3 regions of the Agromyces sp. GXQ0307 genome follow, and region 3 is predicted to be linked to each of the others. Evidence: predicted binding sites of a transcription regulator. Region 3 holds the regulator's gene; each other region holds the start of a gene.
The links. The regulator HrcA, encoded in region 3, represses chaperone genes, less so after heat shock. The targets are predictions, from matches to a motif close to TTNGCACTCGNNNNNNNCGAGTGCNAA.
Positions count from the first base shown of each region.

Region 1: a site for HrcA is predicted at 1,398-1,424, ahead of groL (chaperonin GroEL). Genes of this name have one in related genera too.
Region 2: a site for HrcA is predicted at 1,789-1,815, ahead of ACIQH8_RS07370 (Hsp20/alpha crystallin family protein). Genes of this name have one in related genera too.

Region 1 is NZ_JBIZVY010000002.1:53,443-56,713, forward strand. It holds gene groL (chaperonin GroEL) at 1-1,356, opposite strand, end outside; gene ACIQH8_RS05590 (cold-shock protein) at 1,539-1,742, opposite strand; gene ACIQH8_RS05595 (LytR C-terminal domain-containing protein) at 1,954-2,496, opposite strand; gene ACIQH8_RS05600 (DUF3263 domain-containing protein) at 2,521-2,790, opposite strand; gene msrB (peptide-methionine (R)-S-oxide reductase MsrB) at 3,011-3,271, shown strand, end outside.
Region 2 is NZ_JBIZVY010000002.1:428,618-431,888, reverse strand. It holds gene ACIQH8_RS07375 (cytochrome bc complex cytochrome b subunit) at 1-1,473, opposite strand, end outside; gene ACIQH8_RS07370 (Hsp20/alpha crystallin family protein) at 1,874-2,314, shown strand; gene ACIQH8_RS07365 (hypothetical protein) at 2,558-3,271, shown strand, end outside.
Region 3 is NZ_JBIZVY010000003.1:118,451-121,721, forward strand. It holds gene ACIQH8_RS10565 (DUF4870 domain-containing protein) at 1-428, opposite strand, end outside; gene ACIQH8_RS10570 (DUF4870 domain-containing protein) at 543-956, opposite strand; gene hrcA (heat-inducible transcriptional repressor HrcA) at 1,161-2,180, shown strand; gene dnaJ (molecular chaperone DnaJ) at 2,239-3,271, shown strand, end outside.

The DNA.
Region 1 (3,271 bases), on a different contig from region 3:
GATCTGCTTGAGCGGAGCCTCGATGGCGACCTTGACGATGTTCGCACCGGTCGACTCGTCGCCCGCGAGCTCGAGCTTGCCGAACGCGACCTTGCCGGCCTGGATGAGGGCGACGCCACCACCGGCGACGATGCCCTCCTCGACGGCGGCCTTCGCGTTGCGGACCGCGTCCTCGATGCGGTGCTTGCGCTCCTTGAGCTCGACCTCGGTGGCCGCGCCCGCCTTGATGACGGCGACGCCGCCGGCGAGCTTGGCGAGGCGCTCCTGGAGCTTCTCGCGGTCGTAGTCCGAGTCCGTGTTCTCGATCTCCGAGCGGATCTGGGCGACGCGGCCCGCGATCTGGTCGGGGTCGCCCGCACCCTCGACGATGGTCGTCTCGTCCTTGGTGATGACGACCTTGCGAGCCTGGCCGAGCAGGTCGAGCGTCGCGTTCTCGAGCTTGAGGCCGACCTCCTCCGAGATGACCTGGCCGCCCGTGAGGATCGCGATGTCCTGGAGCTGGGCCTTGCGGCGGTCGCCGAAGCCCGGAGCCTTGACGGCGACCGACTTGAAGATGCCGCGGATCTTGTTCACGACGAGCGTGGCCAGGGCCTCGCCGTCGACGTCCTCGGCGATGATCAGGAGCTGCTTGCCCGACTGGATCACCTTGTCGACGATCGGGAGCAGGTCCTTGATGTTCGAGATCTTCTGGTTGGCGATGAGGATGTACGGGTCCTCGAAGACCGCCTCCTGGCGCTCCGGGTCGGTGACGAAGTACGCCGACAGGTAGCCCTTGTCGAAGCGCATGCCCTCGGTCAGCTCGAGCTCGGTGCCGAAGGTGTTCGACTCCTCGACCGTGACGACGCCCTCCTTGCCGACCTTGTCGATCGCCTCGGCGATGATCTCGCCGATCTGCGGGTCGGCCGCCGAGATGGACGCGGTCGCGGCGATCTCGTCCTTGGTCTCGACCTCCTTGGCGGCGGCGAGGAGCTCCTCGGAGACGGCCGAGACGGCCTTCTCGATGCCGCGCTTCAGCGAGATGGGGTCGGCGCCGGCGGCCACGTTGCGGAGGCCCTCGCGCACGAGCGCCTGGGCGAGCACGACCGAGGTCGTGGTGCCGTCGCCGGCGACGTCGTCGGTCTTCTTCGCGACCTCCTTGACGAGCTCCGCACCGATCTTCTCGTACGGGTCGTCGAGCTCGATCTCCTTGGCGATCGACACGCCGTCGTTCGTGATCGTGGGGGCGCCCCACTTCTTCTCGAGCACGACGTTGCGGCCGCGCGGGCCGAGGGTCACCTTGACCGCGTCGGCGAGCGTGTTGAGGCCACGCTCGAGGCCGCGACGGGCCTCCTCATCGAAAGCAATGATCTTTGCCATGTGTGTCTCTCGTCCCTTCCCGGACGTCTAAGAACCGTGGGTTAGCACTCGAAACGAGTGAGTGCTAAACCGATTCTGGCACTCGCCTGCGTCGAGTGCAAGCGAGGAGACGCCCGAGCGGGAGACGCGGACATGCGGAAGCGCCGCCGGGAGCATCCGGCGGCGCTTCCGAAGAATCGAACTCAGGCGGGACGGACCGCCTCGGCCTGCGGGCCCTTCGAGCCGGAGCCCACCTCGAAGGTGACCTGCTGACCCTCTTCGAGGACCTTGTAGCCCGACATGTCGATGGCGGAGTAGTGGACGAAGACGTCCTGGCCCCCGCCGTCGACGGTGATGAATCCGTATCCCTTTTCAGCGTTGAACCACTTAACGGTTCCGTTCGCCATGCGTTGCTCCCATGTTGCCGTGTATCGAAGTCAGCACGTGCCGTCGGCTGTACCGGGCCGTCGTCGTGCCGACGTCGACGACGGGGACCGGCGTCGGGTGCTCACACGGGTGTTTCGAGCGGCCGTTTCTAGATACTCACGGCGCGGCGGCCCGGCACAAGACTTCGCGCGCAACGAATGGTCGCAGAATGGCAACGATTCGGTCACCGGCTCATTCGGCGACCGCGTCCGCGTAGTCCGCACCGAGGACCACGACCAGTTGCATGCCCTCCTCGCCGAACTCCTCCGACAACCTCACCTCGGCCTCGGGCAACTGCTGCGCGACCCCGCGCGCCGCACCTTCGAGGTCGGCCGACGCGTAGTACACGACGGTCTGCTCGATGTCGTTGCGGTCGGCGTTCGTGGTGATCCCCACGGGAACGCCGGCGGCCGTGAGCGCCTCACCCGCCCGGGCGGCGAGCCCGGTCGTCGAGGTGCCGTTCAGGACCGCGACGGACACGTCCGGGGCGAGCGTGGGCTCGGCCGTCGGCACGGGCGAGGCCGATGCCGACGGCAGCACCGTGTCGTCGAAGTCGAGCCGCTGGTTGTAGGCGGCGACGGCGGCGATGCCGGCACCCGCGAGGACGACCGTCGCGAGCGCCGCCCACGCGAAGGCCACCCAACGTCGTCCGCGACGAGCCGGGGCGCGGTGCGCGCCGACCCGGTCCATGCCGTGCGGGATCGAGTCGAACCGGTCGCGGGGGAACTTCTGCACCTGGGGTCCAGTCGGTCGAGGCGCTCAGGCGAGCGGCCGGGCGGTCGGGATGGTTCGGCGCGCGCGCGACTGCGCACGTGCGTCGCGCTGCCGCTGCAGGCGAGCGATGAGCATCGGGTCGAACCGCAGGGCGGCCGGCGAGTCGACGAGCGTGCCGAGGAGGCGATAGTACCGGGCGGCGGAGAGTCCCAGCTCCTGCCGGATCGCATCGGCCTTGCGAGCCGGGTCGCGCCACGGCCGCGATTCGAAGGCGAGGATCGCGCGCTGCGCCTCGTCCAGCCCGTCCGCGTCCATCGCACCTCGTTCCTCGCGTCCGCCGTCGACCACATCCTAGAGAGCGGATGCCGCGAGCCCGCCCCACGCGACGGCGCGGCCCGAAGGCGGGCGGCCGAGCGCGGCCCGTGCCCCACCGCCCCCACCGCCCGGGGAACATCGTCGCACCGGGACACGTTGCACCGGAGGTCGCACGAAGCTGCGACGATGGAAGACGGCCGACCGAACCCGAGGAGACCGCATGGCGTACCAGGTGAACAAGTCCGACGACGAGTGGCGCGCGGAGCTCGACGACGAGCAGTACGCGGTGCTCCGCGAAGCCGCGACCGAGCGCCCGTGGACGGGCGAGCTCCTCGATGAGGAGCGCGCCGGCATCTACGCGTGCGCCGCGTGCGGCAGCGAGCTCTTCAAGTCGGGCACGAAGTTCGACTCCGGCTGCGGATGGCCGAGCTTCTACGAGTCCGTGCGCCCTGAAGCGGTCGAGCTCATCGAGGACACCTCG
Region 2 (3,271 bases), on a different contig from region 3:
CTCGATGCGCGCCAGCGCCTCGGCGGGGAGCGGCGCGTGCACCTCGACGTATTCGCCGCCGGGCAGGCGCACGAGGCGTCCGGTCTCGTATCCGTGCAGCGCTGCATCGCGGTCGCGACGCTGCAGCCCGAGGCAGACGCGTCGCGCGATCGCGAACGCGACGATCGGGCCGAGCACCAGCGTCGCCTGCAGCACCGCGATCACGCCCTCGAAGGTGACCGAGAACTGCGTCGCGACGAGGTCGGCGCTGCCGGCCGCCCAGAGCGTGCCGTAGAACACGATCGCGGCGACGCCGATGCCCGTGCGCGTGGGGGTGGTGCGCGGGCGCTCGAGCAGGTGGTGCTCGCGGATGTCGCCTGTGGCCCACGCCTCCGCGAACGGGTACACGGCGATCGCGAGGAGGAAGAGCGTGACCACCGCGAGCGGCGCGAGCACGGCGAGCGTCCAGGTGCGGTCGAAGAGCACGAACTCCCATCCGGATGGCACGAGCCGCAGCGCCCCGTCGAGGAACCCGGTGTACCAGTCGGGTTGGCTCCCCGCGCCCGCGTCGCCCGGCGACGCCGGGCCGTAGAGCTGGATGGGATTGACGGTGACCGTCGCCGAGATGACGAGCAGCACGCCCGTGACGAGCGCGAACAGCCCGCCGGCGCGTGCGGCCGCGTTCGGCCAGAGCGGCACGCCGACCACGTTTCGGCCGGTCCGCCCGGCGCCCGGGGACTGCACGGGGCCGACCCGCCACGCGGCGAGCGCGCGCAGCGCGACGAGCGCGATCAGCACCGCCGGCACGATCGCGACGTGCAGCGGGTACAGGTGCGCGATGATCTCGCCCGGGAACGAGCCGCCGAAGAGCAGCGATGCGAGCCACGTGCCCACGACCGGGATGCCGAGCGCGATGCCCTCGGTGATGCGCAGCCCGGTGCCCGAGAGCAGGTCGTCGGGCAGCGCGTAGCCGCTCCATCCGCCCGCCAGCGCCGCCACGAAGATGAGGAACAGCAGCACCCACATGCCGCGCCGCGGCCTGCGGAACGCCCCGGTGAAGAACGTCGTCAGGAGCTGCATGATGATCGCCGCCGGCAGCAGCAGGCCGGCCCAGTGGTGCGCCTGCCGAACGAGCAGTCCGCCCGGGATCTCGAACGTGATCCGCATGGTCGACGCGAACGCGTGCGAGACCTCGGCGCCGCGCAGCGGCGCGTACGCGCCGTCGTACGTGGTCGTCGCGCTCGACGGCGTGTACCAGAACATGAGCAGGATGCCGGTGGCGGTCAGCACCACGATGCAGGCGAGGCTCACCACGCCGAACAGGTTCGTCCAGTGTTGCGGCACGGGTCGTCGGGCGAGGTCGGCGCGGATGTCGCCGAGCCGCCGCCCGAACACGGTGGCCCGTGACATCCGCTCGCCGAGCCGGTCGGTGAGGGAGGGGCGGTTTCGGTCGCGGGTGGAGAGGTCGGCGCTCGGTGCCGGGGTGGTGCGCATGGATGCCTCCTCGTGAGTGGCTTCACACATACGACCCCGCAGCTCTGCCGGGTGTGACATCCGCTCGGCCGCCGGAGGGGCCGAGTTCGCAGGATGAGCTGCGTCATCGGTCTGCTGGGGCACCTGTCGAGTGGCTCATCCTGCGAACTCGCACCGGGCGCGCGCGACGGCGCGCCCGCGCACAACGCGAAAACAGGATGAGCGGTGTCATGCACCCCGTGCGGGACCCATGGATCGGCTCATCCTGCGAACTCGCGCGAGCGCGGAGCGCCACCGGCTCGGTGATCGCCCTCGGCGAACGACAGGTCCAAGGTCTTAGCACTCTCGTCATGCGAGTGCTAATCTCTGATCAAGTTGAGTCGAGGTGACTCAACTCCTGATCTCACGAGAGGAGACGCTCATGGCAATGACCTGGGACCCGTTCCGCGACCTCGACCGCCTGGCGGCGAACGTGCTCGACTCGAGCCGAGGCCCCCGGATGATGCCCATCGACCTGCACCGCGACGGCGACCACTACGTCCTGTCCGCCGACCTGCCCGGGGTCGACCCGGGCTCGATCGACATCGACGTCGACGGCCAGCTGATGACCATCCGCGCCGAGCGCACGCTGCGCGACGACGAGAACGTCCGGTGGCTGGTCCACGAGCGGCCGAGCGGCTCGTTCCTCCGCCAGCTCACGCTCGGCGAGGGCATCGACACCGCCGGCATCAGCGCGCACTACGACAACGGCGTGCTGAGCGTGATCATCCCGGTGTCCGAGCGCGCGAAGCCGCGCAAGGTCGAGGTGCGCTCCGCGGCCGACGACGTCGTGACGCCCGAGGTCACCTCCAGCGGGAGCTGACGGGCGCCGGCGGGCGCCGGCGATCTCGACGCGGGGCGGATGCTGCGGCATCCGCCCCGCGTCGCGTGTCATCGAGATCGCCGAATCGCGGGCGAGGGGCAGCGCAGAGTCGGGCGAGGCCGTACGATCGGCGTACGCGCGAGCCCGCGCCACCCCGCACCGGATACGCCGATCCCCAGGTCCACCCCGCGGCATCGACGCCGTCCGCCGACACGACGCCCCCGATCCCCTCGGAGCACCACGTTGAGAGCCCCCGCCGATGACGAGCCCGTGCCCGGCTTCGGCGTGCCCGACGAGGACGGCGACGATGCGGGCGACGGGCGCCCCGGCGGCCGCCGACGGAGTGAGGCGTTCGTCGACGACGGCGCGATCGAGCGCGACCGCTGGGCCATGCGCGCGAGCGCGCACCCCGGTCGACGTCCGCGTCGCCGGGCCGCAACCCTCGCGTTCGATCCCGCCGACCACCAGGACCCCGACCGGCGCCGGTACTTCCTGAGCTCGTTGCAGCCGAGCGGCGACTACGAGGCCGTCATCGTCGCGATCACCGACGGCGCGAGCCGCCGGTACTTCAGCTCGCGCGACGGCTCGCACTTCATCGAGGTCGACGAGCTCTCGTTCGAGCAGCGACGCAAGAGCGGCTCGCGCTCGATGCTCGAGATCGGCGAGCACGAACTGCGCGAACTCGAGGACGCGCTCATCTTCGTCAGGCCCCTCGACGGTCGCGACCCGATCGCCGAGGTCGCCGCCGCGAGGAAGGCGTCGCTCGAGGCGACGCGCCCGATGGCGATCGTGCCGGTCGCCGCGCCCGAGGCGGCCTCGGCCGACGCGAAGACGGATGTCGCGGTCGACACGACGACGGATGTCGCGGCCGACGCGAAGACGGATGTCGCGGCCGACGCGACCCGGAGGCCGGACGCGGACGAGGCGTCCGCGGACGATTCGACCCTCGTCTGGGCG
Region 3 (3,271 bases):
TAGTACTCGCCGTTGTTCGCCTTGATCGCCGCGATGATGCCGAACACGATGGCCGCGATCCAGGCCGCGATCAGCAGGAAGATGCCGATGATCACGAACGTGAGGATCGAGCCGACGACGTAGGCGATCAGGAGCGTGATCTGGAAGTTCAGCGCCGTCGCGGTGTGCTCGCGGATGAAGGGCCCCTTGTCCTTCAGGACCAGGTAGCCGATGAGCGCGGGCAGGAAGCCGAACAGGATGCCGCCGATGTGGATCAGCGTGGCCCAGAGCTTCTCGTCGGCCGGACTGAGCGGCTGGCTCTGCTGGTACGGGCCACCGGGCGGCGGCGTGGGACCGCCGGGCGGCGGAGGGGTCGGACCGCCGGGCGGGGGCGGCGGCGGGCCGCCTGCGGGCGGCGTGGGCGGGGTGGGAGGTGGTGCGTCGGACATGATGCGTGCTCCTCTGTGGTGGCGCCCGGACGGGGGACGTTCCCCTCATGCTGGCACACGACGACGCGCCGGTCGAGGGATGCTCGACCGGCGCGTCGGAGGCTCGTCGGCGATCTACTTGATGAGGCGCAGCGCGAACGGGTAGCGGTAGTGGTTGCCGTCCTTCGCCGTCATGAAGGCGATGATCGAGAAGATCACGCCGAGGATCCACGGGATGTACGTGAGGAAGCCGAAGAGCGCCCCGAACCCGAAGGTGACGACCGTGATGATGGTCGTCAGCACCCACAACGCGACGGTGGCGAGCACCAGGGTGATCTGGAAGTTCAGCGCCTCCTTGCCCTCGGTGTTCGTGAACGAGCCGCGGTCCTTGAAGACGAGCCAGATGATGAGCGACGGCAGGATGCCGAGGATGCCGCCGAGGTGCGCGAACGACCCCCACTGCACGTCCTGCTCGTGCGAGAGGGGCGCGGCCGGGCTCGGCTGGGGTGCGGCGTTCGGATCCTGCGGAGGGAGGTTGGAGTCGGTCATTTCGGGAGCCTTTCGATGTCGGGAAGCGCACGGTCGGTGGCCGTTCACGGCCCGTGGGGGTGCGGGATGATGCACACGTTATCGGCGCGGCGGACCGCCCGGCAACGGTGCGAGTCCTGAATCTCGCGATATGATTAGCAGTCACGTGGGCGGAGTGCCAAGCACGCGTCGTCCGGGTCCGATCGGTCGAGGGAAGCGAGGGTCATGGTCTCCGAACGCAGTCTCGCGGTGCTCCGCGCGATCGTGCAGGACTACGTCGAGTCCCGCGAACCGGTCGGCTCGAAGACGATCGTCGAGCGCCACCATTTCGGCGTCTCCGCCGCGACGATCCGCAACGACATGGCCCTCCTCGAGGAGGAGGAGCTCATCGCGGCACCGCACACCTCGTCGGGCCGCATCCCCACCGACAAGGGCTACCGGGTCTTCGTCGACCGGCTCGCCGACATCCGTCCGCTGTCGGCGACGCAGCGCCACGCCATCGAGACCTTCCTGGGCGAATCCAACGACCTCGACGAGCTGCTCGGCCGCACGGTCCGCCTCGTCTCGCAGCTGACCCGTCAGCTCGCCGTCGTGCAGTACCCGAGCTTCGCCCGGGCCCGCGTGCGGCACGTCGAGCTCGTCTCGCTCGCACCGACACGCGTCCTCTGCATCCTCATCTCCGACAGCGGCCAGGTCGAGCAGCGGCTCGCCGAGCTCGACCAGCCCGCCGACGAGTCGACGCTCGCGCGCCTCCGCGACCGGCTGAACGAGGTGGCGGCCGGCCTCACGATGGCGGATGCCGCGACCGCGCTCTCCGCCGAGACCGAGCACGCCGATCGCGCGCACGCCGAAGTGCTCCACACGCTCGCGGCCACGCTCGCCGACCAGGCGAAGATCACCCGGTCCGACCGGCTCGTCGTCGCCGGCGCCGCGAACCTCGTGCGCACCGAGCAGGACTTCGCCGGGAACATCCTCGGCGTCATGGAGGCGATCGAGGAGCAGGTCGTGATCCTCCGCCTCTTCGGCGAGATGGCCGCCGACGACGGCATCGCCGTGCGCATCGGTCGCGAGAACGCCGCCTACGGCCTCGGTGACACCTCCGTGGTGTCGACCGCCTTCGCCGTCCCGGGCCGCGACGTGTCCCGGCTCGGCATCGTCGGGCCGACCCGCATGGACTACTCCCAGAGCATGGCCGCCGTCCGCGCGGTCGCCCGTTACCTCTCCCGCACGCTCGGCGAGAACTGAACCGCACGGGGCCGCCCCGCGGCATCCGTCACCGGCAATCGAAAGGAACCCGCCTCACGTGGCCGACCACTACGAGGTCCTCGGCGTCGCACGCGACGCCTCCCCGGACGACATCAAGAAGGCGTATCGCCGGCTCGCACGCGAGCTCCACCCCGACGTGAACCCCGGCGCCGAGGCGTCGGAGCGGTTCAAGGAGGTCACGCACGCCTACGACGTGCTCTCCGACCCGAAGCAGCGCCAGCAGTACGACCTGGGCGGCCAGGGCGGGTTCGGCGGCGGTGGCGCCGGCTTCGGCGGATTCGGCGACATCTTCGAGACGTTCTTCGGCGCCGGACAGGCGAGCCGCGGGCCGCGATCGCGGCGCGAGCGCGGCCAGGACGCGCTGATCCGCCTCGAGGTCGGGCTCGACGACGTGATCTTCGGCACGCACCGCGACATCGAGGTCGACACCGCGGTGGTCTGCGAGACCTGCCACGGCTCGTGCTGCCGGCCGGGCACCTCGCCCGTGACCTGCGACATCTGCGGCGGCTCGGGCCACATCCAGCGCGCGGTGCGCTCGCTCCTCGGCAACGTCATGACCTCGAGCCCGTGCGGATCCTGCCGCGGCTACGGCACGATCATCGCCACGCCGTGCGTGACGTGCCAGGGTCAGGGGCGCGTGCGCGCCCGCCGCACCGTGCCGGTCGACGTGCCCGCGGGCGTCGACACGGGCGTGCGCCTGCAGATGCCGGGCTCCGGTGAGGCCGGCCCCGCCGGCGGCCCGAACGGCGACCTCTACCTCGAGATCAAGGTGAAGAACCACGAGGTGTTCAGCCGCAACGGCGACGACCTGCTCTGCACGCTCGAGGTGCAGATGACCGATGCCGTGCTCGGGACCTCCGCGAAGGTGACGGCGCTCGACGGCGACGTCGACCTGGAGCTGAAGCCGGGCGTGCAGTCGGGCGAGATCCTCACCGTCAAGGACCGCGGCATCACGCACCTGCGCGGCAGCGGCCGCGGCGACCTCAGGGTCGCGGTGCACGTCGTCACGCCGACGAAGCTCAGCCACAAGGAGCGGGAGCTCGTCGAGCAGCTGGCGAAGCAGCGCAAGG